Regions from separate parts of the Rhizobium sp. P1_E6 genome, predicted to be linked through region 2. Evidence: predicted binding sites of a transcription regulator. Region 2 holds the regulator's gene; each other region holds the start of a gene.
What was found. Region 2 encodes LexA, which represses DNA repair genes until DNA is damaged. Its sites were predicted from a motif close to TGTTCNNNNTGTGTTCNG; they were not measured.
Positions count from the first base shown of each region.

Region 1: AC1D35_RS06305 (2'-5' RNA ligase family protein) is a predicted target of LexA. The motif match lies at 3,182-3,199, and genes of this name have one in related genera.
Region 3: AC1D35_RS00385 (ATP-dependent helicase) is a predicted target of LexA. The motif match lies at 2,735-2,752, and genes of this name have one in related genera.

Region 1 is NZ_JBFUBG010000007.1:40,460-48,419, reverse strand. Features, by position in the region: gene AC1D35_RS06320 (LysR family transcriptional regulator) at 1-495, shown strand, start outside; gene AC1D35_RS06315 (hypothetical protein) at 1,049-1,990, shown strand; gene AC1D35_RS06310 (ParA family protein) at 2,378-3,097, shown strand; gene AC1D35_RS06305 (2'-5' RNA ligase family protein) at 3,272-3,880, shown strand; gene AC1D35_RS06300 (M14 family metallopeptidase) at 3,951-5,012, shown strand; gene AC1D35_RS06295 (TIGR03364 family FAD-dependent oxidoreductase) at 5,117-6,247, shown strand; gene phnX (phosphonoacetaldehyde hydrolase) at 6,244-7,023, shown strand; gene AC1D35_RS06285 (ArsC family reductase) at 7,093-7,443, shown strand; gene ybaK (Cys-tRNA(Pro) deacylase) at 7,447-7,920, shown strand.
Region 2 is NZ_JBFUBG010000028.1:1,086-9,045, reverse strand. Features, by position in the region: gene eno (phosphopyruvate hydratase) at 83-1,357, opposite strand; gene kdsA (3-deoxy-8-phosphooctulonate synthase) at 1,500-2,345, opposite strand; gene AC1D35_RS15945 (VOC family protein) at 2,342-3,229, opposite strand; gene lexA (transcriptional repressor LexA) at 3,427-4,152, shown strand; gene AC1D35_RS15935 (ComEC/Rec2 family competence protein) at 4,133-6,556, opposite strand; gene gltA (citrate synthase) at 6,846-7,960, shown strand, end outside.
Region 3 is NZ_JBFUBG010000001.1:83,044-91,003, forward strand. Features, by position in the region: gene AC1D35_RS00380 (hypothetical protein) at 1-37, opposite strand, end outside; gene AC1D35_RS00385 (ATP-dependent helicase) at 198-2,693, opposite strand; gene AC1D35_RS00390 (YoaK family protein) at 2,832-3,509, opposite strand; gene AC1D35_RS00395 (glyoxalase) at 3,539-4,420, opposite strand; gene AC1D35_RS00400 (alpha/beta fold hydrolase) at 4,470-5,291, opposite strand; gene AC1D35_RS00405 (DoxX family protein) at 5,420-5,848, opposite strand; gene AC1D35_RS00410 (amidohydrolase) at 5,860-7,746, opposite strand; gene AC1D35_RS00415 (XapX domain-containing protein) at 7,774-7,960, opposite strand, start outside.

The DNA.
Region 1 (7,960 bases), on a different contig from region 2:
ACGAACAGAGAGGCCGACGTGGCGATCCGCGTCGTTTACGACCGCAAAACGCTGCCGCTCAATCTTCACGGCCTGAAGGGACCGGAGCTGTTCGGTGGAGTCTACATGTCCCGCGACCGACTAGCCGCATGGCGTGCGGGCGCGCCTGATCCCATCCGGTGGATCGTCATAAGCATTCATGGAATTCCGGATTGGGCTAGCGAGGGTGAGGTTCACACCGCGGGGGGTCCATTCAGGATTACGGACGCCGAGGCGCAGATCGTTGCTGTACGGCAGGGGCTCGGGATCACGACACTGCCTTGCTTCGTCGGAGATGCCGACCCCTTACTGGTGAGGGTGCCGGGCACCGACCTGCACATGTATGGAACGCTCTGGCTTCTCACACAGGGGGAGACGCGCAAGACGAAGCGCGTGCAGCTCTTTACCGAGTTCGTATCCCGCAGGCTCGCCGTCTACGCTCCGCTTCTCGCGGGGCTGTGCATATCGCGCGACTGACGCCCGGCAGGTCGCCGGCGAGATGGCGTTATTTCTTTTGATGCCTCACCTCGCCGATTGGTTTTCTTAAAATTTTCTCGCACAATTTTAACGGATATCGGCACCTGGTCAAACGTGATGCGGAGCGGTTATTACTGCCTTCTCACAACTTCTATCATATGCTACAATATTTCTGCAGACGAATGGATTCGTATGTCTGCGAGTAAACTGCACCTGTAGATTATTTTCTCGAACGACAAAGTATTCTCTGCCCGATAACAGAGATTGTCAGCTCACTATCGAGGAGTATTTACTTATGGGCCGACCGAAACTTTACCTGCCTTCAAAGGAACAAAGAGAGATTATTGCCTGGATGGGTGGCGGTCTCGTAATCGCAATTGGCGGACTCTGGACGTTGTTTGTCTATTTCTATCCCTCAGACAACATTTCGAACGCCCCAACGGCCGGAACCAGCGCCACCGCTGGAGGAATAGTTATCGGTGGGAATGCTACCAACTCAAGAGTGAGTACGCAATCGACGCAGCAGAAAGACAGGCAACCGTAGGGTAAGCAGATGCGCTTTTATTTTTGCATTGCCAGTCTTATTGCCTCCTTACTCACCGGTGCGGCGCAGAACACTGCACCTGTGTTAGCGCAAGAACCAAGAGTTAAAGCAGAGACCGGCGGAATTGTCATCGAAGGTAATGTTGAAGATAGCTGTATTGGCAACTGCTCGGTAAGTTTGGAACAATTTCAGTCAATTATGGCCGAATTTAAATCTTTTTCCGAAGATCAAAAATTAGCAATAGAGCAATTGAAATTGAATTCAACGCTTAATCGTAAACAACTATTAGCAGTTCTTGAAATAGCCGAAAGCCTTAGTATTTCTGATAAAACTTTGTCGGATACCATTTTAGGGTTATCGAAGGATATAAAGGCTGTTTCTCCTGCTATATCAAATGTAATAGTATTAAAATCTACAAATAAGGATAAATTCGCTATCGAATTTACACTATCAAATCCATCGAATGTCGTACCAGCATGGACAAAATCTCTTAATTTATCTTCAGATCTAGAATTAAAAGCCGCGGGAATTTCAGGTTTTATCGACAGTGTTACGTATAACGTGCAGGTCGGATTAGACGGAAAAGGCGCAGTGATAGGGGTGGCGACAGAAAAGCCCGATGCGGAGTTCGGATACCCCGTCTCTGGATCGTTTGACTACGGTATCGACACGCGTGAAAGAGGCGCGAAATATTGGAATGTGAAGCTTGGCATCCCGTTACAGATAAAAATAGAACCGGGAGAGAAACTAAGATTGACTCTTGTTTTTTCGAAACCATCGGGGACGTTTTTAAAGGCCGAAAAGGACGGCGAAGCGATCGCGATGAGCATAATGGGGCTACTAAAATCTACCAATAATTTGAGCATTATTTCAGACAATCTCAAAAGCAGCGAAGCAACTTTTGACGGGACAGAATTTCTTGAGTGGTTCACAGAGAATGTGAAATTATAAGTACTGGATCGGTCGGTGATTTGACCAACAATTTACGTATACAGGCGGATAGCGCGTGACGCCCGATATATGGAGTCAGTCCTGTCGTAGAAAATATCGGGCCCTAATGATGCACATCATTTCCATATTGCTTGATCGGATCCGCGCAAACTGGACCAGTTCAAGATACGCAATTCTTCGCAAGAGAAGAAGGCGCGTATGCATTACAGCCTTTGCTCACTAATAGCACCCAGAAAAAATCAACCTCGGACAGCAGGATAAAACAGCGCCACGCAAGGTTGCTGTTTGACCTTTTCAACTCATCACTGCGAAAGCCGCTGTCCTTTAAGCCCGAGACGCGTCTCTCTCAGGGATGAGTGCCGCCAACTCATCAACCCGAGGTAATCGATGCCAACACTTACTTTTGCGAATACGAAAGGAGGCGCCGGCAAAACGACGGTCGCCCTCGTTCTTGCCACAGAACTGGCTCGCCGTGGCCATCGCGTTTCCGTTCTGGATGCAGACCCTCAGCAATGGGCCACACGCTGGCACCGCCTGACAGGGGAAGCAGCCAATTTCGCCGTCATGCCAGGCGTCAGTGAAGATACGATCGAACAGCAGATCAAGGACCTCAAGAAACGGGGCGGTTATGTCATCATCGACCTGCCGGCCGGGATGACCCCGCTGATGGCGAAGGCCATCGGCTTTTCAGATCATGTGATGGTTCCGGTGCAGGGCTGCGCCATGGATGCCGTCGGCGGCGCGCAGGTGCTTGAGATCTTGAAGCAGCTCGCGGCCCAGCATGATATTCGCATCCCGCATTCGGTCGTGCTGACCCGCATCAGCTCGATCATCACGACGCGCGCATTGCTCGCCGTAAAGGGTCTGCTCGCCAAGCAACAAGTCAATGTCATCGACACGGCGCTGATCGAGCGTGCCGCCTATCGCGATATGTTCGTTTCCGGCGGCAGCCTCTACACGATGGACCCTGCCCGTGTCAGCAATCTCGACAAGGCGCAAGACAATGCCCGCTTGCTGGCAGACGATGTTCTTCGTCTCGCGCCGCCGAAGGCAGCCCGCACCAGGTCTCCCAAGAAGGCGGTTGAGCTCGTCAAGAACGCTGCATAAGGCTTGCCTCAACGCTTGATTGACGCCAACAAACGGCTGCCTTGCGGCAGCCGTTTCTGTCTTTAATATCCATACAAAACATTTTGTTCATGTTTTGTTTTTGACTATAATGTCAATCCGGTTATGCTCCTCCTTGTCGAAACAAGGAGGCGGGCGATGTAGTCCGTAGTTCAAATGCCTCATTTTCCACTCGATCCGAATAGCGCAGGCCCGCAGAAGAAATCCGATCTTGTCGGAGAATTTCACGACAGGATTTTCTTCGCGCTTCGTCCAACCATCGAAGCGGCATCCGAGGCGCTGGACATCGCGCAAATGTATCGCAATAGACATTCTCTGACCGGCCCCTCGCGGCCCAACGCAGTGCTTCATGTCACGCTGAACGGCATTGGCGCCTACCGTCGGCTCCCGGATGATATCGTGTTCGGCGCTGAACAAGTCGCCGCGACAGTGCGTGCCCAGCCGTTCGAAATTGTTCTCGACGAGGCCATGAGCTTCAAGCATCCTGGCCAAGCGCAGGCTTTCGTCATCTGTGGCAGGCAAGAAAACGAAGGCCTGCTGGATCTTCGCAACCAAATTCAAGAAGGTCTCTACGAGGCCGGGCTACCCTATAATGTTGGCGGACATCTGACGCCGCACATGACGATGGTCTATGATCGCAAGACCGTGCTGCCTGAAAAGCTTGACCGACCTGTGCGCTGGACCGTCCAGGAGTTCCTGCTGATTCACAGTATCTACGGGAAGAGCGAGCATCACGTCATCAACCGGTGGCCTCTCATCGGCTGAGCTGCGCTTGCACCGCGGGTGGGGATTCGCCTAAAACTCCCCACTCAATATGCACATGCGGAGCAAGACAGTGGACGTTTCAGAGATCATCATCCCCGGCGATACGCCCGGCATCGAATGGCGGTTGCCGGTCATGCGCTTCAGGGGAAGCGATCCGGCGGCGCCGAAGGTCTATATCCAGGCCGCGTTGCATTCCAATGAACTGCCGGGAACGGCGCTTGCGCATTTTCTCTGCCTTCAACTCGGGCAAGCAGAAAGCGAAGGACGTATCGCCGGCGATATCACGCTCGTGCCGCAGGCAAATCCGATCGGGGCGGCGCAATCGCATTTCGGCGAGTTGCAGGGCCGCTTCGATTTGGGATCGCGGACCAATTTCAATCGGGATTTTCCGCTGATCTCGGTTCGCGACCGGGAGGAGTTGCTTGACGGTCTCGATGATTATCCGGCTACAGATCGATTGAAGCGAAAGCTGATTGACATGGCACTCGGGGCCGATCTGGTGCTCGATCTGCATTGCGATGATGAATCGCTGCAATATGCCTATATCGATGAGGCCTTCTGGCCGGAGGCAGCGGACCTTGCCAATGCGCTCGACATGGAAGCAGTGCTGCTTTCTGATGGCGAAAGCTCCGCCTTTGAAGAAGCGGTCGGTTTTGCCTGGAAATATGAGGTGCCAGGCGAGCGCAAGACAAAGCTTCCGGGCAAGCTTTCGGTGACGGTGGAGCTGCGCGGCCGGCGCGACGTCTATCCCGATATGGCCGCAAAAGACGCCGAAGGCCTGCTGCAATTCCTGATCGGGCGTGGTGTCGTCAACGGCCGGGCAGGCGGTGACAAGACCTTCTTCGGACCGGCCGTGCCGCTCGACAATGTCGAGATCGTGCGCGCGCCGCAGGGTGGCACAGTGTTGTTCCATCGCAATATCGGCGAACGTGTTTCTGAAGGAGAGCTTCTGGCGACGATCATCACCCGACCCGGCTTTGCCGAAGGCGATATCCACATCCTGGCGCCGCAGGGCGGGCTGCTGCTGACCCGCACGTCCGATCGGCTGGTGCGCCGGCGAGGCGACATAGTGAAGATCGCGGCCGACCGGCCGAGCAAGGCGACGCGGAGGGCCGGCGCGCTGGAAGACTGAACCGGCGTTCTTTTCCACACGCGAATGTAAGGCTCCGCGCAACTGTCACACAGGCTTCAAGATAATCCGCCAAGCCGTTGCAGACATGTTGCGAAGGAGCTTTCATGCCGCAATACGACGTTGCGATCGTCGGCGCAGGAATTATCGGGCTGGCGCATGCGCTGGCGGCGGCAAAGCGCGGCAAACGCGTTGTGGTTATAGACCGCGACGCACAGGCAAACGGCGCCTCGGTGCGCAATTTCGGATTTGTGACGGTGACCGGCCAGCAGGCTGGCGACTGCTGGGGCAAGGCACGGAAGGCCCGTGATATCTGGGCCGAAGTGGTGGACGAGGCCGGCATCGATGTCCTGCAGCGCGGGCTTTTGCTGGCAGCGAGGCTCGACGAATCCGAAGGCGTGATCGATGCCTTTCTGCGGACCGAAATGGGAGAAGGCTGCGAAAGACTGACGGTCGACGAAGCACGGCGGCTCGTGCCGGCGCTGCGGCCGGAGGCAGCGCCGTTTACACTCTACAGCCCGCATGAGCTGCGCGTGGAGTCCCGAACTGCCATTCCCCTGCTCGCGCGGTATCTTGAAGTCAAATACGGCATCGAGTTCCGCCGCTCCACGGCGGTGAGTGCCGTCGAACCGCCGCGAGTCGAAACGACTGCAGGGGTGATCGAGGCGGAAACAGTGGTCGTCTGCCCGGGCGATGATTTCAAGAGCCTGTTTGCCGACCGGATCGCTGCTTTCAACGTAACGCGCTGCAAACTGCAGATGATGCGCGTCGTTCCGGCGCAACGGGTTTCGCTCGGCACAGCCGTCATGTCCGATCTCGGGCTTGGACGCTATCTCGGCTATGCCGAGTTACCGGAGGCGACTGTGCTCAAGGCGAGGCTCGACCGGGAATTCAAGCCCGAGCGCGAAAACGGCATCCATCTGATCGTCACGCAGTCGGAGGACGGCTCGCTCGTCGTCGGCGACAGCCATCATTATTCCGAAACGCCCGATCCCTTTGGGCTGGAGCGGGTCGACAGGCTGATCCTCGACGAGTTGGACACCGTGCTCAACCTGCCGGGACGCTTCATCACCGAGCGTTGGATCGGCACCTATGCCTCCGCCCCGGACCGCTGGCGGTTCACCGACAAGCCTTCCGACGCGTTGCGCATCGTCGTGGTCACGGCGGGCTGCGGTGCATCCACTGCTTTCGGCATCGGCGAGGAAACCATCGAAGATCTTTACGGGAGCGCAGCATGACGCAATTCAAGGCAGTGGTCTTCGACTGGGCCGGCACGGTCATCGATTTTGGCTCCTTCGCGCCGATGGGCGCCTTTGTGGAAACCTTCGGCAAGTTCGGCATCGAAGTGACGATCGCCGATGCCCGCAAACCGATGGGGCTTCCAAAGCGCGCGCATATTGCGGCAATGCTGGCCGAGCCGCATATTGCCGCCCGCTGGCAGGCTGCATGCGGTACCTCCCCTGACGAATCGGCAATCGATAAGGTCTACGAACTCTTCGTGCCGCTCAACGAGGCGGTCGTGAGCAATTACTGCGCACTGGTACCGGGCGCGCTGAGGACGATCGAGTACTTGCGTGAGCGGCAGATGAAGATCGGCTCGACCACCGGCTATACGCGCTCGATCATGGAGCGCGTGCTGCCGCTTGCCGCCGAACAGGGCTATGCGCCCGACAACCTGATCTGCGCCGATGACCTGCCGCTCGGCCGGCCGACGCCGATCGGCATGTACAAATGCTTCGTCGATCTGATGGTCTATCCGGCCTCTGCCGTCCTGAAGGTCGACGATACGGAACCGGGTATTGCCGAAGGTGCTGCCGCCGGCTGCGTGACGGTCGGCGTAACGCTCTCCGGCAATGAAGCCGGCCTGACGCCCGAAGAAGTGGATGCGCTTTCGCCGGAGGCGCGGGCCGAGCTGCACAAAAGGATCGGCGAGAAACTGATCGCCGCCGGCGCCGACTACATTATCGAGACCGTGGCCGACCTGCCGGCGCTCATCGAAGAGCTCGAGGGATAAACGCCGAACGACGTTTGCAGCGCTTATCCGCCGTGATATCTCCCTGCCGAAACAGGGAGATCGAACCCCATGGTCGCTACCATCTACGGTATCAAGAACTGTGACACGATGAAGAAGGCCCGCAGCTGGCTGGAGGACCACGGCGTTGCCTATGACTTCCATGACTACAAGGCTGTCGGCATCGACCGCGCGCATCTGGAACGCTGGATCGACGAGGCAGGCTGGGAAACGGTGCTCAACCGTGCAGGCACGACCTTCCGCAAGTTGCCGGACGCTGCTCGCGAGGACCTCAACCGCGAGAAGGCGATCGCGCTGATGCTCGACCAACCCTCGATGATCAAGCGTCCCGTGCTGGAAGCTGATGACAAGCTGCTGATCGGCTTCAAACCGGAGATTTACGAGCGGACGTTCGAGGGCTGAGCCATGTCCAAGACCACCCGCGCCACGCAGGTTCTCACGCAGGCAGGCATCGCCTTTACAATTCACACCTATGACTACGATCCGAATGCCGAGCGCGTCGGGCTGCAGGCGGCCGAAGCCTTGGGTGAGGAGCCGCATCGCGTGCTGAAGACGTTGATGGCGGAGGTGGATGGGAAGCCGGTCTGTGTGGTCGTGCCCTCCGACCGCGAGGTCAGCATGAAAAAGCTCGCGGGCACCTTTGGTGGCAAGTCGGCCAATATGATGAAACCGACCGATGCGGAGCGGCTGACGGGATACCATGTCGGCGGTATCAGTCCCTTCGGGCAGAAGAAGATCGTTCCGACGGCAATCGAGGAAACGGCGCTGGCCGAACCGCTGGTTTATATCAATGGCGGACAGCGTGGGCTGCAAGTGCGGCTGGACCCCAAGGACGCGCTAAAAGCACTGAAAGCGACAGCTGCGGCGCTGATCGCCTGAGGCGAGATGAATTGGCCGGAGCGCTTCATTTTCGCCGTAA
Region 2 (7,960 bases):
AACCGTTCATTGACTCAGACTTGACGCAACAAAAAACCCGCGCCAAGGCGCGGGTTCCAAATGCCTGATTCATAAGATCGTATTAGCCGCGAATGATGGAACGGCCGGCATACTCAGCCTGAGGGCCAAGGCCTTCTTCAATGCGGATAAGCTGATTGTACTTGGCAAGACGATCCGAGCGCGACAGAGAGCCGGTCTTGATCTGGCCGCAGTTGGTGGCAACTGCGAGATCGGCGATCGTGGAGTCTTCCGTCTCGCCCGAGCGATGCGACATGACGGCGGTGTAGGCTGCCTTGTGCGCGGTGTTGACGGCGTCGAGCGTTTCCGTCAGGGAGCCGATCTGGTTGACCTTGACGAGGATCGAGTTGGCAACGCCCATGCGGATACCGTCACGCAGACGAGCCGAGTTGGTGACGAACAGGTCATCGCCGACAAGCTGGCACTTCTTGCCGACAAGATCGGTCAGCGTCTTCCAGCCTTCCCAATCGTCTTCTGCCATGCCGTCTTCGACGGAAATGATCGGGTACTTGCCGACGAGTTCGGCGAGGTATTCGGCCATTGCGCCCGGTTCGAGCGTGCGGCCTTCGCCTTCCATTACATACTTGCCGTCCTTGAAGAACTCCGTCGAGGCGCAATCGAGGCCGAGATAGATGTCCTCACCCGGCTTGTAGCCGGCTTTCTCAACCGACTTCATGATGAAGTCGAGGGCTTCCGGAGCGCTCTTCAGGCCCGGTGCAAAACCACCTTCGTCGCCGACATTGGTGTTGTGCCCCTGGGCAGCGAGTTCCTTGCGCAGCGTATGGAAGACTTCCGAGCCCATGCGGACGGCTTCACGGATCGAATCTGCGCCAACCGGCAGGATCATGAATTCCTGGAAGTCGATCGGGTTGTCGGCATGAGCGCCGCCGTTGATGATGTTCATCATCGGAACCGGCAGAAGGCTTGCCGAAGCACCACCGACATAACGGTAGAGCGGCAGGCCGGAAGCCTCCGCGGCGGCCTTGGCGACAGCAAGCGAAACGCCGAGGATGGCGTTGGCGCCGAGGCGTGACTTGTTCGGCGTACCGTCGAGCTCGATCATGATCTTGTCGATCTGAATCTGGTTTTCAGCATCGATGCCGCCGATCGCGTCGAAGATCTCGGTATTGGCGGCTTCGACGGCCTTTTCGACACCCTTGCCGAGATAGCGCTTGCCGCCGTCGCGTAGTTCGACAGCTTCATGCGCGCCAGTCGAAGCGCCCGAGGGAACAGCCGCACGGCCCATGCTGCCGTCTTCGAGATAGACATCGACTTCGACGGTGGGGTTACCACGGCTATCGAGAATCTCGCGGGCTATGATATCGGTAATTGCAGTCATGGTTTTTTCCTGCTCGGTGGGTGGATAAATCGTTTGAAACCGTCTTAATCGAAGGTGCGCAAATTACAATGGCAGTTTGCGGCACCCTTCGGCATGCAGTTCCACTCGTCGCTATATTACGATCATGTCAGGCTTTTGACTGTCAGCCTTTAGCGATCGCGTCGAAAGCCAGCAGCTTTTCCAGAAGCCGCGGCATATCCTTGAGATAGACCATGTTCGGGCCGTCGCAGGGCGCGTTATCCGGGTCCTGATGGGTCTCGATAAAGACCCCGGCAACACCGACCGCCACGGCAGCGCGCGCGAGCGTCTCCACGAATTGCCGTTCTCCGCCGGACGTTTCCCCCTGCCCACCCGGCTGCTGGACCGAATGAGTGGCGTCGAAGATAACTGGCGCACCGGTGGCTGCCATGATCGGCAGGGAGCGCATGTCGGAGACCAGCGTGTTGTAGCCGAAGGAAGCGCCGCGCTCGCACAGCAGAATGTTCGGATTGCCACTCTGATTCAGCTTGCCGAGCACATTCTTCATGTCCCAAGGCGCCAGGAACTGGCCCTTCTTGACGTTGATGACGCGGCCCGTCTTGGCAGCAGCCACCAGAAGATCAGTCTGGCGAGACAGGAAGGCCGGTATCTGCAGGATATCAACGACCTTCGCTACTTCGGCGCATTGTTCTTCGCTGTGAATGTCGGTGAGAACCGGAATGCCGAGTTCCTTCTTGAGATCAGCGAATACTTCCAGCCCCTTCTCAAGGCCGACACCGCGTTTGCTCGACAACGAAGAGCGATTGGCCTTGTCGAAAGACGTCTTGTAGACAAGCCCTATGCCGAGCTTGGCGCACAGTTCCTTCAATGTGCCGGCCACCATGAACGCATGGTCGCGGCTTTCCATTTCGCAGGCGCCGGCGATCAGCGACAAGCGGCCGGTATTGGAGAAGGTGACCTTACCGGCGCCCTCGCCGACCGTCACCTGGGAATTGGTATTGGAGCTCATGATGTTTCCTCGAAGGCGAAGAGCACGCCCTGGCCGGGCGCGGGCTTCACCAGAATACGGTTGCCCTTGCGTGTATAGGTCACCCCGTTAGCAGCCAAATGCGCTTCTGTCACGGCAAGATCGCCCGCATGGAAAAGGATCGCCCGCCCACGCAGGCCGCGATCGGTGTCCGGCGTCGCCAGATCGAAATAGGCCTCCAGACCCGCCGGGTTCATCAGACTGATTTTTGTGTTTGCCAGAGCAACTCTCACCCCAAAACCGGTCTCATCTGCGGCGTCGGCTCTTGCCACGCCACGGACGAATTCGCCGAAGGCCGAAGGCTCGGGCGCGGCTAGAACTATCTCGGCAATTCCGGTTACGCCGTTGACGTGAGCTTCGAGCGCGCTGCGGTCAGCAGGGAGCGGATTGACGCGCTCGACGGCGAAGAGAAAGAAATCCGGTGCCCGGAGGTCACCGGCGAAGGCGAGCCGGAAGCCGGCAATGCTCTCCGTGCCATCCGGCATTTTCACGGGACGTTCGAACTGCAACACAGAACCAGCGCTAATGCCGCCTTTAACGAATCGAGCATGTTCATGCTTTGCATCCGCGGCACTGAAGGCGATAGCAGACAGGCCCTCGCTGCCGCAGCGAAAACGAAAGGCCTGATCGCGGGCTGTGAAGACATTGCCATCACGCGCCGTCCTGTCGCTCTCCTCGACACTGGCGACGCCGAGCGGCTCGAGATAGCTCCTGTCGGCGAAGAAAACGCAGGCATTTTCCGTACCGAAGGGATGGCGCGCGTCCGGAGCGACGGTGAAGCCCAGCTTGCCTAACCTCTCGCGTGCAAGGGCGATATCGGTAACCGGCAAAACGAGATGATCGATCGCAAGCGTGTCTTGGGTCATCAGCTACTCTCCAGCAATCACAAGGAGATGTGCTTCAACAAGCCTTACGAAGCAAGGCCGGACGGGCCGGGCGCCGACAAAAATAAAATTCTCAACACAATGGGGAGAAATTTTACGAAAATTTAGCCACTTGCGGAACACATATGGAACATATAGTGTCCGTTCTGGATTTGTTTCAATACTGGGGTCACACGCCGATGCTCACGCGCAAACAACAGGAACTTCTTCTTTTCATTCATGAAAGGATGAAGGAATCCGGCGTTCCGCCATCTTTCGACGAGATGAAGGACGCCCTGGATCTGGCCTCGAAATCCGGCATTCATCGGCTGATCACGGCGCTCGAAGAACGCGGCTTCATTCGCCGGCTTCCGAACCGGGCGCGTGCGCTCGAAGTCATCAAGCTGCCGGAAGCCTACAGCTCGAGCCTACAGCCAAGGCGCGGCTTTTCACCAAGCGTCATCGAAGGCAGCCTCGGCAAGCCGCAACCTGTTGCGCCTCCCGCCGCGGCAAAGTCAGCACCTGCGGCCGACAACGGCAATTCGGTTTCCGTGCCGGTCATGGGGCGCATCGCTGCCGGCGTGCCGATTTCGGCAATCCAGAACAACACCCATGACATCACCGTTCCCGCCGATATGCTTGGCTCCGGCGAACATTATGCGCTCGAAGTTCGTGGCGACTCGATGATCGAAGCCGGCATCTTCGATGGCGATACCGTCATCATCCGCAACGGTAGCACGGCCAATCCGGGTGACATCGTCGTCGCACTCGTCGATGAAGAGGAAGCGACGCTCAAGCGCTTCCGCCGCAAGGGCGCATCGATTGCGCTCGAAGCCGCAAACCCCGCTTACGAGACCCGCATTTTCCCGCCGGATCGCGTCAAGGTCCAGGGCAAGCTCGTCGGCCTCATTCGTCGCTATCACTGACCGGTGACCGGTCAACATCAGCGAATGTGTCGCTACGCCAGTCATAGGCACGGTGGCGCATCCAGGGCCGTGGTAATGCGTCGAATGTAGCGGCAACCGCAACTCCGCCATCTGTGAAACGAAGCTCGATCGAGCCTGTCTTGCGCAATGTTTCGCCGGTAAAGAGCAGAGCTCCGGATCGGCAGCCGTCAAGACGCAGACGGACAGGGGTGACGACGATATCGGCCGTATCGCAGGCAGGGCCCAGATAGGCTGCATTGTCGATAACCGTCAGTTTCTTTCCATTGCCGAGCATGATGGCGCACCAGGCACCTTTCAGGCACGAGAACCGTGACGGCGAACCGATCGCGACACGTCTTATCGATTCTCTGGCTTCATTCTGTTGATCCCGCGAGAGCTGCAGTCTTTTGCCTTCGGGCGCAGTGGGCCTGTTGGCAGCTTCCAGCATGACTGGCTTCCTGTGCTCTTCGATGGCAAGCGCCCGCTGCCATTGTTCGAAGATGAAGGCGGGTGGCTTTTCGCGGTTCGAAGCTATCGCCTCTCCATCGACAACAGCAACGAGGCTACCGTCTTCGGCAATGGCGATGTCGGGCATTGCCTCTGATGGCAGCGCCGCGACAGCAAGCGTGGAGAGAGCGACGATTGCCGTTCCGATATGCCGCAGTCGAGTTCTGAGGAGGGTCAGCAGCAGAAAACCGAAAACAGCCGTCGGGAAGTACCAACCCGGCAAACGGCCCACATCGATATTGCCACCCCAGCTCGATACCGTCTTTGCGATTGTAATCACCAGATCCAGCCCGAAGCCTGCCACATGCCATGCCCAGCCGTCCAGGCCAAAGGGCATCAGCAGCATCGCCAGCATCCCAGCCGGCATGACGATGAAGGAAATCACCGGCATGGCCGCGAGATTTGCCGGCAGGCCATAGGCTGTCAGCCGGTGGAAATGCTCGATCGAAAACAGCGCGGTAGAGAAGCCGCCAATCAGCGACGTCAGGAAAATGCCACCAAAGAAACCGCCGACCACGAAGAGGGGCTTCATGACCGGCAGGTTGGCAAAGACATTCTCCCACATCGGCCGGCCTTTCCAGAGATCGTAGCCGGCGACCAGGGCAAGTGTTGCGGCAAAGGACATCTGGAAGCTCGGCCCCAGCACCTCCGATGGCGAGATCGCAAGGATCACAAGAGCGGATAGCGCCACGTTTCTGAGGCTGATCGATGGCCGGTCAAAGAAGACGGCAACCAGCATGATGGCCATCATGATGAAGGCACGTTCGGCGGAGACGGCAAAGCCGGAGATCAGATAGTAGGCCGTCACCGCCGCGAGCGCACCGGCCGCCGCGATTTTCTTGGTCGGCCACGCCTGGGCAATGCCGGGAAAAAGGCTAAGGACGACGCGCAGGCCGACAAAAAAGATGCCGGCGGAAAGCGCCATATTGAGACCGGAGATCGCGACGATATGGGCAAGGCCGGACTGCCGCAGCGCGTCCGTCGTGTCATCCGAGATCGCCCGTCTCTCGTCGGTGACAAGCGAAGCGGCAAAGGCGCCGGTATCGCCCGGCAGGGTGGAGCGTATGCGATCGCCGATGCCACTCCTGAGGCGATAGAGCCATTCGAGTGTCGCCTCACCGACCGAGCCCGCTTGCTGTGGCTGCAAGGCAAGCTTTTTCGGCGCGCCATAGAAAAAGCCGTTGGCGCCGATGCCGTCAAAATAGGCACTGAAAGCAAAATCATTCAGGTGGGGAAGTGCGGGGCCTGCCGGAGGCGTGAGACGCGCCCTGCCCTCGATGACGTCGCCAAGCTCGAAAGGCTGCGCGGCGCCTCTCACGAGCACTGTAATGCGTTTAGGCGGACGCTTGATCTGCGGCGCGTCTGTTCCGGTGACGTCAAGAATGTAACGCCAGCGCCCCCGCCCGTCGCCTTCGCGGCGCTCGATCCTGCCTGTTACCGTTGTCGTTACGGCTGAATCGAGGATCAGGGTCTGCGCCCGCCATGTTTCGACCTGTGCCGAAAGCATTCCGCCGGCAAAGAGAAGCAGAGCAGAGAGCGTCGCCCGCAATTTCGGCCGGCCATACCCGCAAAGTACGACGGCACCGAGGACGACAAAAAGGCAGAGACCAAGCGAGACAGCCGGAAAATCCGAAGCTGCCAGAAACCAGGTCGCGGCACCCGCACCAAGGAAGACCGGCGAAAAAAGAATGAGGCGACCGTAGCCAGCCTCTTCGACCGCCATGCGGACAGACGATCGGATGTGTCGTTTCGCAACGGCGATCAGCCGCCACTGAAACGGAACCGTAGCCTGCGTCCTTGCCAGTTGCGTCACAATGGCGCGCGGTGCGGCATCGGCAAAATCCATCTTTGCATCAATGGATTGCACATGCCGTTCTGCTGTATCGAACCCCGTCATATTCGCTTGGACCCGCCCCCGGAGATCGGCAGAATGCAACCTCAGATCAAAACGCGCAAACAATAATCGATTGAAATACGAGGAAAATTTGCGGCAGCAAAAATCCAGTCAAATCATGGTGTTCTGATATGCGTGAGGCTCATCGCTGCACTGCCTAAAAGATGATGCCGCGATGCACAAAATGGCGTCACGGTAACTTGGCATTAGCTTCGCGATCATATAGCTATCGCTTAGGACGCTTAACCCTTATGGCGCTTTTGCGGCGCCACCGCCACCCCGGAGGATCAGCATGACGGATCAAAGCGCTACAATCAAAATCGGTGACAAATCAGTCGACCTCGCCGTGCGAAAAGGCACGGTCGGACCAGACGTGATCGATATCGGTGCACTCTACAAAAACACGGCTTCCTTCACGTACGACCCCGGGTTTACGTCGACCGCATCCTGTGAATCGAAGATCACCTATATCGACGGCGACGAGGGCGTTCTGCTGCATCGCGGCTACCCGATCGAGCAGCTTGCCGAGCACGGCGACTTTCTGGAAGCCTGCTACCTGCTGCTCTACGGCGAACTGCCGACCGCCGCTCAGAAGAAGGATTTCGACTATCGCGTCACGCACCACACCATGGTGCATGAGCAGATGAGCCGCTTCTTCACCGGCTTCCGCCGCGACGCACATCCGATGGCCGTCATGTGTGGCTGCGTCGGTGCGCTTTCGGCATTTTATCACGACTCCACCGACATTACCGATCCTCACCAGCGCATGGTCGCCAGCCTGCGCATGATCGCCAAAATGCCGACGCTTGCCGCCATGGCCTACAAGTACCATATCGGCCAGCCCTTCGTTTACCCGAAGAACGACCTGGACTACGCGTCCAACTTCCTGCGCATGTGCTTTGCCGTTCCTTGCGAAGAATATGTCGTCAATCCGGTGCTCGCACGCGCCATGGACCGTATCTTCATCCTGCATGCCGATCACGAGCAGAATGCTTCGACCTCGACGGTTCGTCTCGCCGGCTCCTCGGGCGCAAACCCGTTCGCCTGCATCGCCGCCGGCATCGCCTGCCTCTGGGGCCCCGCTCACGGCGGCGCTAACGAAGCAGCCCTCAACATGCTGACGGAAATCGGCACTGTCGACCGCATTCCGGAATATATCGCCCGCGCCAAGGACAAGAACGATCCGTTCCGCCTGATGGGCTTTGGTCACCGCGTCTACAAGAACTATGACCCGCGCGCCAAGATCATGCAAAAAACCACGCATGAAGTTCTCGGCGAACTCGGTATCAAGGACGATCCGCTTCTCGAAGTCGCCATGGAACTGGAGCGCATTGCGCTGACCGACTCGTACTTCATCGAGAAGAAGCTCTATCCGAACATCGACTTCTACTCCGGCATCACGCTAAA
Region 3 (7,960 bases), on a different contig from region 2:
GGGTCAGCGCGCTGCCCAAGGCTGAAACACTGGTCACTTGAACCTCCTTTGAAGGTCTTGTGAAGCCTGCCTTTCATGGGCGGGCAGTGATCGGGCTATGCCTGTTTGCGAGTCGGGTCAAAGCGGCGTTTTGTCATCTGGAGAAGAGCGAAAAGCTGGGCCTGTGATTCCCTGGAAAGGCCAAGGCGATGGAACGGTCAAACCCGCTCCACAAAGCCGTCGAGCACGCGCTTCTGGCCGGCGCGGTCGAAATCGATCGTCAGCTTGTTGCCTTCGATGCCTGATATGGAGCCGTTGCCGAATTTGATGTGGAAGACGCGGTCGCCGATGACGAAGCGCGAGGGCTCGGTGGCAGTGGATTTCGCTACCAGTTCGCCCTCGATGGTGCGACCGCGAGGGCCGCTTTCGCCGTAGCCAATGCGCTCCACCGCATGGCCGGAGCGGCTGCCCCAGTTGTCACGGGTGGCGTCGGTCTTGTTGGCCTGGGCGCGTTTCCAGCCGGGCGTCGAATAGGAGTTGGCGAAGGGATCGGCCTTGTCGAAGCGCGACTGGCCGTAACCGCCACCGCGGCCGTAGCCGCCGTAATTCTGCTCCATCTCGGCGACTTCGACATGGGTTTCCGGCAGTTCGTCGAGGAAGCGCGAGGGAATGGTCGACTGCCAGAGGCCGTGGATGCGGCGGTTGGAGACGAACCAGATGTGGCAGCGGTGTTTGGCGCGGGTGATGCCGACATAGGCCAGACGGCGTTCTTCCTCCAGGCCGGCGCGGCCGGTTTCATCGAGGGAGCGCTGATGCGGGAAAAGGCCTTCTTCCCAGCCGGGCAGGAAGACCGTGTCGAATTCCAGGCCCTTGGCAGAGTGCAGCGTCATGATGGAGACAGCGTCGAGGTTCTCGTTGGTCTCGGCATCCATGACCAGCGAGACGTGCTCCAGGAAGCCACGCATGGATTCGAAGCTCTCCATCGAGCGGATGAGTTCCTTGAGGTTTTCCAGCCGACCTGGCGCTTCGGCGCTCTTGTCGTTCTTCCACATGTCGGTATAGCCGGATTCTTCGAGAATCTGCTCGGCGAGCTCGGTATGTGGTGTGTTTTCAAGCAGTTCCTGCCATCGCCGGAAAGATTGAATCACGTCGAAGAGGGCTTTGCGGGCCTTGGGCTTCAGTTCGTCCGTCTCGATGATGTCGGCGGCGGCCGCGAGCATCGGAATGTTGCGGGCGCGGGCATAGTCGTGCAGGGCGCGCACTGTCGTGTCGCCCAGGCCGCGCTTCGGGGTGTTGACGATGCGCTCGAAGGCGAGGTCATCGGCGCCCTGCGAGACCAGCCGGAAATAGGCCATGGCGTCGCGGATTTCGAGGCGCTCGTAAAATCGCGGGCCGCCGATGACGCGGTAGTTCAGGCCGAGGGTGACGAAGCGGTCTTCGAATTCACGCATCTGGAAGGAAGCGCGCACGAGGATCGCCATGTCGTTGAGCAGATGCTTCCTGCCGTCGGCATCGCCGCGTTGCAGGCGCTCGATTTCCTCGCCGATGGCGCGGGCTTCTTCCTCGGAATCCCAGGAGGCATGCACCTGCACCTTGGCATCATCCGGATCGGAGCGATCGGTGAAGAGCGTCTTGCCGAGGCGACCTTCATTGTGGGTGATCAGATGGGCGGCTGTGCCGAGGATATGGGCGGTCGAACGATAGTTGCGCTCGAGCTTGATGACCTTGGCGCCGGGGAAGTCCTTCTCGAAGCGCAGGATATTGTCCACTTCCGCGCCGCGCCAACCGTAGATCGACTGGTCGTCGTCGCCGACGCAGCAGACATTCTGCAGTTCGCCCTTGGGGCGCTGGGCGAGAAGCCGCAGCCACATGTACTGGGCCGTGTTGGTGTCCTGATACTCGTCGACGAGGATGTAGCGGAATTTCTGGTGATATTCCTTGAGCAGATCCGGCTGCTTGCGGAAGATCGCGATCGGATGCATCAGGAGATCGCCAAAATCGCAGGCGTTCAGCGTCGACAGGCGGTTCTGATAGGCGAAATAGAGATCGCGCCCGCGGCCATTGGCGAAAGCGCGCGCATCGCCTTCCGGAATATCGGCGGGGCCGAGGCCCTTGTTCTTCCAGGTATCGATCATGCCGGCGAACTGCTTGGCCGGCCAGCGCTTGTCGTCGAGGCCTTCGGCCTGGATCAGCTGCTTGATGAGGCGGATGACATCGTCGGTGTCGAGAATGGTGAAATCGGAGCGCAGGCCGACAAGTTCGGCGTGGCGGCGCAGAAGTTTCACGCCGATCGAGTGGAAGGTGCCGAGCCAGGGCATGCCTTCGACGGCGCCGCCGACGAGAACCGCGATGCGCTCCTTCATCTCGCGCGCTGCCTTGTTGGTGAAGGTCACTGCCAGGATCTGCGAAGGGAAGGCGCGGCCGGTCGACAGGATATGGGCGATGCGAGTGGTGAGCACACGCGTTTTGCCGGTGCCGGCGCCGGCGAGCACGAGAACTGGGCCTTCCAGCGTCTCGACTGCTTCACGCTGTTCCGGGTTGAGGCCGGCGAGATAATCGGCGCGACCGCCATCGCGGGCTGCCATGGCGCGGGCGGCGATACCGCCGGCGGCGGCAGGTGCTCTTCCGGCGGGTGCGGCGGGCTGTTGCGGCTTGCGCGGCGTTTCGCCCGGTTCCTCGTCGAAGAAGGGCATATCGTCGAAACTATTGCTCATGCCGCGTAATGTAGTGATTCGGGAAGGAAAGACCAGAAAGTTGTTCTGCTTTCATTCCCAGGCGCTCAGCTATCCTCAAGTCCTTGTTTGACGCAAGTCGCAATCGCAAAACCGCTGCCCAATTTTGCGCGACCTGCTTCAGGCGGTTTGAGGGCCAGCGAAGGCAAGGCAGACCGAGACGAGCGCAAAGAGCGGCGGCAGAGCAAAGCACCAGGTGCCGACGGTGGCGTAAAGCAGAGCGGCAAGACCGCAGCCGAGCGCGAAGGCGAAAACAGCGACCACCATGCGCGACAGGCGGGTCTTTAGGGGTTTTGCCTGATCGCCGGCACTGCCATGGGCGAGGTCGGCGAGGTCGATCATGATCTGTGTCGTGGTGCCGGTCATCAGCGTGCTCGGGGGTGCTGCGCCGAGATGGATGCGGTGAGCGGCGTTCTGGATCGCCATGGCGACGACGAGCAGCATGCCGGTCGCGACCAGCGGCAGGCCGTCCGGGTTGGTAAAGGGCGACAGCCAGATGGCGCAGGCGCCGCCGGCAATGAGGAACATAAGCTTGATGACGAGCAGGATGCGCAGGCCCTTCTCGTCGCCGGCCGGGACATTGTGCGTGATGTAACGCAGCAGGAGGATCGTCAGGCAGAAGACGGGCAGAGCCAGAAGCTTGGCGATGATGCCTGATGTCCCGTGGGTGAGCGCCGCGCCCAGCGTCACGAAGTTGCCGGTGACGTGGGCGGGAAAGAGGCCGCCAAGCGCCAGGAAGCCGGCGGTATCGACATAACCGCCGGTAAGGCTCAGAAGCACGGGCAGGGCTGGGCGCATCGTTTTTTCCCTCTTATCGTTTAGTGTCGTTACTTTGCCGCGACGGCGTGGATTTCGGCAATATAGCCGCCGGGGAATTCCACCATGGCAGCACGGCGGTCGCCCGACTGATAGGGCGCGACGAGGATCTCGGCGCCGCTGTCCTTGGCCTTCTGCAGCGTTCCATCGAGATCGGCGGTCTCATAGCCGCTCATCTCGCGGCCATAGGGGAAGGGCAGCTGGCCATCGGTGACGAGCACGGTCATGCGGCCGAAGATGGAGTCGATGCGCAGGCGATGGAAAGTCTTGTCCGGCAGGCCGATCTCGATACCCGGCGTCTTCTCCTCGTCGGTGATAACCTTGCCCTGCGAGAAGGCGAGGAAGGCGTGGGTGAAGGCGGCGACACGGTCGGCGGAGACGTAGACGCGGTTTTCCGGAACGGACGCAAAGGCCGGATAGTTCGGCACCGTGGTATGCCAGTAAAGCTGCATGTTGACGCCACCCGGCCATTGGATGACGGCATCGCGGCCGATCGGATCCGGGAAGGGGGCGACGATGAGATCGGCGCCGGCGGCCTTTGCGGCTGCGATCGCCTTGTCGAGATCGGTGACGAGGTAACCTGATCGTTCGGCACCGAAGGGATAGGGGATCGGCGTCTTGAAGCCGAAGAGCGAGACGGTGCCTGATGGCGTCTGCAGAAGTTGCGATGTGGTGCTGCTCGGCGTCGGCGTGACGGTTGCCGTCACCTGCTTTGTGCTCGTGCCGCCGAAGGTGGCTAGGAAGCTTTTGGCGAAGGCGTCCACGTCGCCTGGCGCGACATAGACATGGGTCGTATCATATTGCGCGCCGACGCCGAATTGCGGCGAGGCGGCATAGGCCGGGACGCCGGCCAGGCCGAGAAGAACGGTAAAAGCTAGGGATAAACGAAGCATAGGTGATCTCCTTCGGCCCGGCCGGCCGCTAAATCAGTGCAAAGGCGGTTCAGGCCTTGATGAAGGCGAGAACGTCGGCGTTGAACTTGTCGGCTTCCGTCTGGGCGAGGCCGTGCGGGGCACCCGGATAGACCTTCAGTGTGCCGTTCTTCAGAAGCTTGATGCCCTTTTCGGCGGCAGCCTTGATCGGCACGATCTGGTCGGCATCACCGTGGATGAGCAGGGCCGGAACGTCGATCTTCTTCAGGTCTTCGCTGTAATCGACTTCTGAAAATTCGCGGATGCAATCGTAGTGGCCCTTGATGCCGCCGGCCATGCCCATCAGCCAGAAGGTTTCGCGCAGGCCTTCGTTGACCTTGGCGCCATCGCGGTTGAAGCCGTAGAAGGGCATGGTGAGGTCACGGTAGAACTGCGAGCGGTCGCCGGCCGTGCCCTTGCGGATGCCGTCGAAGACTTCGATCGGCGTGCCCTCGGGATTGTTGGGCGTCTTCAGCATCAGCGGCGGAACGGCGCCGACGAGCACCACCTTGGCGACGCGGCTCGTGCCGTGGCGGCCGATATAGTGGGCGACTTCGCCGCCGCCGGTGGAATGACCGATCATGATAAGGTTGTTCAGGTCGAGCTTCTCGATGAGCTCGGCGAGGTCATCGGCATATTGATCCATATTGTTGCCGTTCCACGGCTGCGAGGACTTGCCATGGCCGCGGCGATCGTGGGCGATGACGCGGTAGCCCTGCTGGGCGAAATAGAGCATCTGCACTTCCCAGGCATCGCCCGAGAGCGGCCAGCCGTGGGAGAAGAGGATCGGCTGACCGTTGCCCCAATCCTGATAGTAAATCGTCGTTCCATCTTTGGTGGTGATCGTCGGCATTGAACTTGTCCTATGCTGGGGTTGGTAGGATCTACGCCCAGGGGGCGAATGGTTTGCACCGCGGTGCTGACACGGTCAGGAAACATTTTGCAATGGTCAGCGGAAGTGATGCTTAGGTGCAGGTTGCCCTATGCTTTTTCACTCAGATCGAGCCAGGCGACGAGCAGGAAGCCGCCGACAAGACCCAGATGTTCGAAGAAGGAATTGGCGGCCATGAAGCGCTCCATTCCAGCGGGTAACTCCCAGAAACGCAGGGCGAGGAAGGTGGCCATGAGTGTGAAGCCACCGAGGGCGAGCGCACCCAGCCATCGCAGGAGACCCAAGAGAATCATGGCCGAGGCGGCAAGCTCCAGGACGATGACGAGCACCGCAAAGAGCGGCGCAGGCGACAGGCCGAAATGGGTCATCTCGCCGATCGCGCCCGGAAAGTCCGTGAGCTTGTCGAGGCCGCCCTGCAGATAGGCGGCGCAGAGGCCGAGATAGGCAATGAAGCGCATGAGGGCCGCGCCGAAAAGGGGACGGGCAAGCGACGTAAGTCGGATTTCAAGGGCATGCATGGCATCGATCCTCAGACTGCCCAGCAGGCGCAGCCGAGTGCGCCCCAGAAGCTCTTGAGATCGGAAACCGGCGCCTTCGAGCCCCAGGCACTGGCATGCGCATGGCCGTGGACATTGCAATCATTGGCGCAGCCGCAAGCAGAGATCAGGCGGCGATGCAGCGAGTTCTTGCCGGCACCTTCGGGTTCGCCCCAGGCGGCATAACCCTTGAAGCTGCGCACTGGTGACCAGTCGGGCATGGCGGGCGGAACTTCGTTCTCGTCCAGTGCGGCAAATGTGCCGGCGCCATAGACGATCTTGCCGCCGACCATGGTCAGATCCGAGGTGAGGAAGGAGATTTCCTCTTCGGCGCAGGCGAAGAAATCCTTGTCCGGCACGACGAGATCGGCGAACTGGCCCTTTTCGATGCGGCCCTTCTTGCCTTCCTCGTTGGAGAACCAGGTGACGTTTTCGGTCCACATGCGCAGCGCCGTTTCGCGATCCAGGCAGTTGCGGCGCGGATAGATCGCCATGCCGCCGACGGTGCGGCCTGTGATCATCAAGGAGAGTGACACCCAGGGATTATAGGAGGCGACGCGGGTGGCATCGGTGCCGGCGGAGACCTTGACGCCCTTTTCCAGCATGCGGGCGACGGGCGGGGTGGCCTCGGCAGCACCAACTCCGTAGCGCTCGACGAAATATTCGCCCTGATAGGCCATGCGGTGCTGCACGGCGATGCCGCCGCCGAGAGCAGCGATCCGGTCAATCGACTGTTCGGAAATCGTCTCTGCGTGGTCGAAGAACCAGTTGAGGCCTTCGAGCGGAATATCCTGATTGACCTTTTCGAAGACATCGAGCGCACGGCTGATCGTCTCGTCATAGGTGGCGTGCAGGCGCCAGGGCCAGCGGTTTTCCGCAAGTACGCGTACGACCTCTTCCAGCTCGCCTTCCATTTCCGGCGGCATGTCGGGGCGCGGCTGGCGGAAATCCTCGAAATCGGCAGCGGAGAAGACGAGCATTTCGCCGGCACCGTTGTGGCGGAAGTAATCGGAGCCTTGCTTGTATTTCACCGAGGCGGTCCAGTTCAGGAAGTCTTCCTTCTCCTGCTTCGGCTTCTGGGTGAAGAGATTGTAGGCGAGGCGGACGGTCATCTGGCCGTCATCGGCAAGCTTCTGGATGACGGCATAGTCATCGGGATAGTTCTGGAAGCCGCCGCCGGCATCGATGACGCCTGTTACCCCGAGGCGATTGAGCTCGCGCATGAAATGACGGGTGGAATTGACCTGATAGTCGAAGGGCAGCTTCGGCCCTTTGGCGAGCGTCGAATAGAGGATCCCGGCATTCGGCTTTGCGAGCAGCAGACCAGTCGGGTTGCCTTTGATATCGCGGGTGATTTCGCCGCCCGGCGGGTTCGGCGTGTCCCTGGTGTAGCCGACGGCGCGCAGAGCCGCGCCATTCAGCAGCGCGCGGTCATAAAGATGCAGGATGAAGACAGGGGTATCGGGGGCGATTGCGTTGATCTCGTCGATGGTCGGCAGGCGCTTTTCGGCAAACTGATGCTCGGTGAAGCCACCGACGATGCGGACCCATTGCGGCGGCGGGGTGATCGCCACCTGGCGCTTCAGCATGTCCATGGCATCTGCGAGCGATCGCACGCCATCCCAGCGCAGCTCCATGTTGAAGTTCAGACCGCCGCGGACGACGTGCGTGTGGTTGTCGATGAGGCCCGGAAGAACACGTTTGCCCTTGAGATCGACTACCTTGGTGTCCGGCCCCTTGAGCGCCATGATCTCGGCGTCATGGCCGACAGCGAGGAACCTGCCATCCTTGACGGCGACGGCGCTGGCGGTCGGATTGGAGCGGTCGAGCGTGGTGATCAGACCGTGATGCAGGATGAGGTCGGCGGTCGTGTTTTCCATAGTCTTCGTCCTCGAGCGCGAGCGTTATCAGACCTTGTCGGAGGGCTTGATGTCGGCGGCCTTGATGTCTGAGAGCTGGCCGCCCTTCGGCAGGTGGCCGAACATGTGCGGCTTGATCTGGTTCAGCCATGAGACTGCGGCCGGCTCCTTGTTGATCAGCGTTTTGGCGAACGGAATGACCTGCTCGCCGACGAGGATGCCGAGCAGCCCGACG